DNA from 2 places in the Mesorhizobium sp. M7A.F.Ca.CA.004.12.1.1 genome. Region 2 is predicted to be linked to the other one. Evidence: predicted binding sites of a transcription regulator. Region 2 holds the regulator's gene; the other holds the start of a gene.
The links. The regulator LexA, encoded in region 2, represses DNA repair genes until DNA is damaged. The targets are predictions, from matches to a motif close to TGTTCNNNNTGTGTTCNG.
Positions count from the first base shown of each region.

Region 1: the regulator LexA is predicted to act here: its motif matches at 2,158-2,175, upstream of EN984_RS07340 (YifB family Mg chelatase-like AAA ATPase).

Region 1 is NZ_RZRK01000092.1:5,268-8,684, forward strand. Features, by position in the region: gene EN984_RS07335 (J domain-containing protein) at 1-262, opposite strand, end outside; gene EN984_RS07340 (YifB family Mg chelatase-like AAA ATPase) at 533-2,065, opposite strand; gene EN984_RS07345 (glutathione binding-like protein) at 2,325-2,507, opposite strand; gene EN984_RS07350 (SIR2 family protein) at 2,678-3,417, opposite strand, start outside.
Region 2 is NZ_RZRK01000124.1:5,960-9,376, reverse strand. Features, by position in the region: gene kynU (kynureninase) at 17-1,264, shown strand; gene lexA (transcriptional repressor LexA) at 1,673-2,413, shown strand; gene EN984_RS09200 (ComEC/Rec2 family competence protein) at 2,407-3,417, opposite strand, start outside.

The sequences.
Region 1 (3,417 bases), on a different contig from region 2:
CGATGCCTTTGGTGTTGCTGGCTTCCTCGGTCAATTCACGGCGAAGGCCGGCATGGTCCCTGTACGCGATGTCGTATTGTGCGCGTTTGACCGGATCCTTGAGCGTATTGTGGGCTTCCACGATTTCACTGAAACGGGCTTCATCGCCGGTTTCGCGATTGTCTGGATGATAGCGCATCGCAAAATAGCGAAATATGCGCTCCAGCGTTTCCGAATTGGCGTTCGGGCTAACTTCCAAAACTTCGTAGTAGTCAATGAACATAGCGGGCTCCCCGGCCACACCATATTCGCATTGTCTAAATAAGGAATGTCAATGCGGAGGCCAGGACCTTGGTCCGACGCCGATGACATCCACGCTTTCTGGAAGAGGAAGAAAATGGCCGGCGTCCGGTCGGTGGGGGCCGTTGGGTGGTGAGGACGCCGGCCAAGCGGACAATCAGGTCCGCCGCACCGTGGAGATGATCGATTCGCGGAGGCCGGGTTATGGCGTGATCGCGGAAGGCAATGTGGCGAGGTCGGCTTGTCGGCGGACCTACGCCGCCTGCGCCATCCGCTCCGAGCTCATGCGGTAGGAGATCGCTTCGGCCAGATGGATTCGGCCGACGGTTTCGCTGGCGTCGAGATCGGCGAGCGTCCGCGCCACCTTCAGCACGCGATGATAGGCCCGCGCCGAAAAGGCGAGCTTTTCGCTGGCGTCCTTGAGCAGCGACAGGCCGGCGGCGTCCGGCATGGCGATCTCGTCGATGACCGAGGGCGCGCAATGCGCGTTGGTGGTGGCGCGGGTGGCGCCGAGCCGCTCGAAACGTTCGCGTTGGATGGTGCGGGCGCGTGCCACACGCAGCGCCACATCGGCACTTTTCTCCGCCCGGTCGGGCCGGATCAGGTCGCTGGCCGAGACCGCCGGCACTTCGATCCTGAGATCGATGCGGTCGAGCAGCGGACCCGAAATGCGCGCCTGATAGTCGGTACGGCAACGCTCGCCGCGCAGGCAGCGATAGCCCGGCTCGCCGGCCATGCCGCAGCGGCACGGGTTCATCGCCGCCACCAGCTGGATACGCGCCGGATAGGTGACGCGATGATTGGCTCGCGCTATCATGCAGTCGCCGGTCTCCAACGGCTGGCGCAACGCATCAAGCGTCTGCGGCGTGAACTCGGGAAACTCATCGAGGAACAGCACGCCGTGATGGGCCAGCGACACCTCGCCCGGCCGCGCGCGGATACCGCCGCCGACCATCGCCGCCATCGAGGCCGAGTGGTGCGGCGCCCGGAACGGCCGCCGGTCGGTCAGCTTACCTTCGCCGAGCTCTCCTGCCACCGAGGCGATCATCGAGACTTCGAGCAATTCCTTCGGCGCCAGCGGCGGCAGGATCGACGGCAGCCGCTGCGCCAGCATCGATTTGCCGGATCCCGGGGGTCCGATCATGAGCAGATTATGCCCACCGGCGGCGGCCACTTCCAGCGCCCGCTTGGCGGTCTCCTGGCCCTTGATGTCGGCGAGGTCAGGCAAATCCAGAGCGGCGGCATGAATGCCGGGCTCGGGGCGCGACAGCACCTGCGTGCCGCGAAAATGATTGGCGATGGCGATCAGACTGCGCGGCGCCAGAATGTCGAATTCCCGACCAGCCCAGGCCGCTTCCGGCCCGCATGCGAACGGGCAGATCAGGCCCTTGCCCTCGGCATTGGCGGCGATCGCCGCCGGCAAGGAGCCGGCGACCGCGGCAATCGTGCCGTCGAGCGACAATTCTCCAAGCACGACATAGCCGGCCAGCATGTCGCCCGGAATGGCGCCAAGGGCAGCCATCAGGCCAAGCGCGATCGGCAGGTCGTAGTGGCTGCCTTCCTTCGGCAGGTCGGCCGGCGCCAGATTGACCGTGACTTTCTTCGACGGCATCGACAGGCCGGAAGCATGCAGTGCGGCCTGCACCCGCTCGCGGCTTTCGGCCACCGCCTTGTCGCCCAGGCCGACGATGTGCATGTTGACCTTGCCGGGCGCGATCATCACCTGCACGTCGACCGGCACGGCCTCGATGCCCTGAAAAGCGACCGTGCGAACCCGCGCCACCATTTCTATGCCCCCGGATATGCTGCGTGCCTAAGCCTACACGGCTAGGCGGCCAACGACATCGCCCAACACAAACATAGATTTCTGGGATAATCAAGAACAATACAGGAACAAAACCACCGCAGCTATAAATGCTATTCCGATCAACCTGAAACGCAGGTTGATCTCCGACCAGACATTGCGCCCTGCCACAGATTGCCACGGACTTGTCGCCCGCTGCAAAATGCACCGTCTAGCCGTCGCAGGATGGATCGACGTAACATCATGTTGTCGGAAAACTGCCGGCAGCCATGACCATGGGTATCCAAAGTACGTCCGTCATTAAGATATCGGCGGCGGAAAACTGTCCATCGACAAGCCACTCACGATGCGCCAGCGCAGCCTCGACTTGTTTCAAGCGCTGGAGCATCCAAGATTCGAGGAGGTTATTCTTGTCATTGGACATGCCAACGAACCACTATGGGCCCGTGGTCATGTCAATCGAATTGATTGCGGCAGCCACGTCCAAGGGCATTTTGGGCTGAGCTCGCCGTTGACCGATTGCTCTGAATTAAGCCTAGCCTTCTTCGCGCTCGTGGTCGGGTTCTATACAGCTCCGAACTGCCCCGAAGGCAGTCACAACGTTACGCTCGGGCGCCTCACTCTCATCGAACCTTCTCTCGACTTCCCAGCGAGGAGTGACGTCATCAGATTGGCCACGTCAGAACGATCCTTCATTTGCTCTAGCAATGACCCTAGTTTGCTATCATCGACAACGCCACGGGCGTAATAGCTCAAAACGAGCGCGCCATGCCACAAGCTGCGATCGCGACCGTCTACGCGGTCTGACTCTAGTATACCGACGATGCGCTCTTTCTGATCGGCATCAAACTGCGGCTTCCAATACGCCCGCGGAAACCCGACCACCCTTCCCAAAAAGAAGCCGGCAAGACTCGCTATAGAGCCGTCTAAGAAGTATAAGTTAGCAACAAGTTCCAAAGTACCTACCTTTGGTCTGATTGTTGTCTCACGATCGTGTAGAAGGGCTCTGGCCCAAAGCGCTGCCTCCGTATTATCGGAATCTTTGGACAAAATATATTGCTCTACCAAGGTTGCTGTGTCGTTGTCGGACCAGATATTTAGCGTCTCATGTGTCGAACTCCATATATCTCCCGAAATAGCAAGAAAATTTCTGCGGATTTCTTCGCTGTGGGTGCCTTTTTGAAGGCAATCCATCACTTCTCGATGGGCATCAGCCGCAACTGCATGCCGATTGTGTAGCCGCATAGCTGCGATAACCGCGTAAGTATTCCTCAGCCACAGCGACTCGGGTTGGAAGCCTTGTGTGTACAGTTGCCAAGCTTTCTCCTCAAACT
Region 2 (3,417 bases):
CGGGGACTGACTGACCATGAGTGGATTTCCTGATCTCGCCGCAGTCGAAGCGATGGATGCCACAGATCCGCTGCGGGCCATGCGCGACCGTTTCATTCTGCCGGAGGGGGTGATCTATCTCGACGGCAATTCACTGGGGGCAGCGTCTCATGCCGTTTTCGGCGAGCTGCAGCAGGCGGCAACCCAGGAATGGGCCCAGGACCTCATCCGAGCCTGGAATACGGCCGGATGGTTCGAGATGCCGATCGAACTCGGCGATCAACTCGGACGCCTGATTGGAGCCGCGGCCGGCCAGACCGTCGTCTGCGACACGACGTCGACCAACATCTACAAGGTGCTGCATGCGGCGCTGGAGATTCGGCCGGGCCGGTCGGTCATCGTCGCCGAGGGTGACAGTTTCCCCACCGACCTGTACATCGCCGAAGGCGTGGCCTCGACACGGGACGGCGTCCTGCTGCGCCTCGCGGGCGTCGACGCGCCCACTATCGAAGAGCTGATCAACGAAAACGTCGCGGTGGTGCTGGTCAACCACGTCAACTACAAATCGGGTGAACTGCGCGACATGGCGGCGCTGACGCGCAAGGCTCATGCGGCCGGAGCGCTGATCGTCTGGGATCTATGCCACACCGCCGGCGCCCTGCCCGTCGAGCTCGATCACGCAAATGCCGATTTCGCCATCGGCTGCACTTACAAGTACCTCAACGGCGGTCCGGGCGCACCGGCCTTCATCTATGCCGCGCAGCGCCATCACGGCGATATCAGCCAGCCGCTCAGCGGCTGGTGGGGCCATGCGCGGCCCTTTGCCTTCGAACGGGGGTATGTTGCCGGCACCGGTATCCGCCGCTTTCTGTGCGGCACCCAGCCGGTCCTGTCGATGCGGGCGCTCAAAGGCGCGCTTGCCATCTGGAACGACGTCGACATGGCGGCATTGCGAAAAAAGAGCGTCGCGCTGACGGAACTGTTCATCCAGCTCGTCGAAGCAAAGTGCGGCGCCTATGGCCTCACGCTGGAGACCACCCGCGACGCGACCAGGCGCGGCAGCCAGGTGTCGTTCCTTCACGATCACGGCTATCAAATCATGCGGGCGCTGATCGAGCGCGGCGTCATCGGTGATTTTCGCGCGCCATCGACCATCCGTTTCGGCTTCACGCCCCTCTATATCGGCTACAAGGATGTGTGGCTGGCGGTTCAAGTGCTAGAAGACATTCTGCGCACGGGCGCATGGAAGGACCAGCGTTTCGCCGTCAAGGAAGCCGTTACCTGACGCAACGATCCCCGCGATTTGCCGTCGCCGCCCTCACTGCCCGGCAGATGACGGAGGGCTGATTCCAGCCACAAATGCCAACAGACGTTGGCGTTTTGGCTCCGTTTCGTTCACGGCAAACGAACGTCCCGAAGATTGATAGCGTCCCTTGTGGAGGTCGATCGGCAGATGATGCCAAGCCTTGGGTCGAGGATGAGCCACAGGTCATTAACCATAATGGTTTCAATGTGAGCAGGCGCATTGCCGTGGTTGGCGCCTGTCGATCGCGACCCGCTGGCAAGCCCAAATAATTTCAGCAGCCTTAACAAATTCATTAAACTTTAAACGGTTGCAGAACACAACTGGAACAGATAGTGTTTGTTCTGGGTTTGTTTTTCGATTCTGGTTTCAGGTAATCTGGGGGCCGCCATGCTGACACGCAAGCAACATGAACTGCTGATGTTCATCCATGAACGCCTGAAGGAGAGCGGCATTCCGCCATCCTTCGACGAGATGAAGGAGGCGCTCGACCTTGCCTCCAAATCCGGGATTCATCGGCTGATCACCGCACTTGAGGAGCGCGGCTTTATTCGCCGGTTGCCCAACCGGGCACGCGCGCTGGAAGTGCTGCGATTGCCGGACTCGATCGCGCCCGGCCTCAACGCGGCAAAGAAGTTTTCGCCAAGCGTCATCCAGGGCAGTCTCGGTCAGGGTGGTGCCCTTGGCCGGCAGATCAAGCCGGCGCCTTCGCGGATGCCCTCGCCCGGCAATGATGACGATGCGGTCTCCGCCGTGTCGATACCGGTCATGGGCCGTATCGCCGCCGGTGTGCCGATCGATGCCATCCAGCATCAGACGCATTCGATCTCGGTGCCGCCGGACATGATCATGGGCGGCGCCCACTATGCGCTGGAGGTTAAGGGCGACTCGATGATCGAGGCCGGTATCTTCGACGGCGACACCGTCATCATCCGTAATGCCGACACGGCGAACCCCGGCGAGATCATCGTGGCGCTGGTCGATGAAGAGGAAGCGACGCTGAAGCGGTTCCGCCGCAAGGGCGCTTCCATCGCTCTCGAAGCCGCCAATCCGGCCTATGAAACCCGTATTTTCGGCCCAGACAGGGTCAAGGTGCAAGGCAAGCTCGTCGGCCTCATCCGCCGCTACTGAGGCGGCTGCGGGTTGGCCGCTGGCTTCTCGGGTTTCTTGAAGGGTGCCAGCCCCCTCGCCTCACGAGAGTATTTGCGTTGCGTGTGCCAGGGCCGATATGGGCTGTTCACCGCGAAGCTGATTGTCGCCGGCGTGGTCGCCGATTGGCGATCGAAGAAGACCGCGGCACTGCCTTTGCGAGCCAGTTGCCGCTTGGTGATGACGAGAACCAGCGGATTGTGACAGGCGTCATAGGCGGTGGCGTCATTGATGACGATCAGCTCGGCGAAGCCACAGGCTTTCCAGGTGTCCTTGCGGTCCTCGACATAGGCAATGATCGCACCGGACATATGCCTGGCCACGCAAACGCCTGAGGAGCAATAGAACGGCGATCCCGGCGGTAGCTCAACGGCGTCCGCGACGTCGAATTGCCCATCGCTCTTGTCGAACACCTCTGGCACGACGATGGTTTCTGATGTCAGGGCGCGTTTCCAGTTGTCGACGGTGAATTCGTTCGGCCGTTCCCGGCTGACGGCAAGCTCGCCGCCACCGATCGGCAACGCCACCAGCCGGGCGTCTTCCGAGATCAGCACATCCGGCGTGCGCGTATCCGAGACGGTCAGCAAGCCTGCCAGCGCGAATGGCAGAGCAGCGAGCCGCAGCCAAGTTGTCGCCATCGTCGCGATGACCAGGGCAATTGTCACCAGCAGGACAGATTGCTGCGAAATCAGCCCAACCCCATCGACAGGCGAACGTTCGGAGATCCAACCCGATATGGCGATCATCACCGTCAGGCCCTTGCCCATCAGGTAGAGGGCCGGCCAATCCAATCCGAAAGGCATCAGCAGCGCGCTTGCGACAGCCAGGAACATGACGACGGTGACGATCGGCATAACCGCCAGATTGGCGAACAGGCTGAGCGGCGACACACGCTGAAAATGCCAGATGGCAAACAGCGTCGTGGCGCTGCCGGCGATGATGGAGGTCATGGCAAGGCCGGTTGCCGCGAGCACGAACTTTCGCGT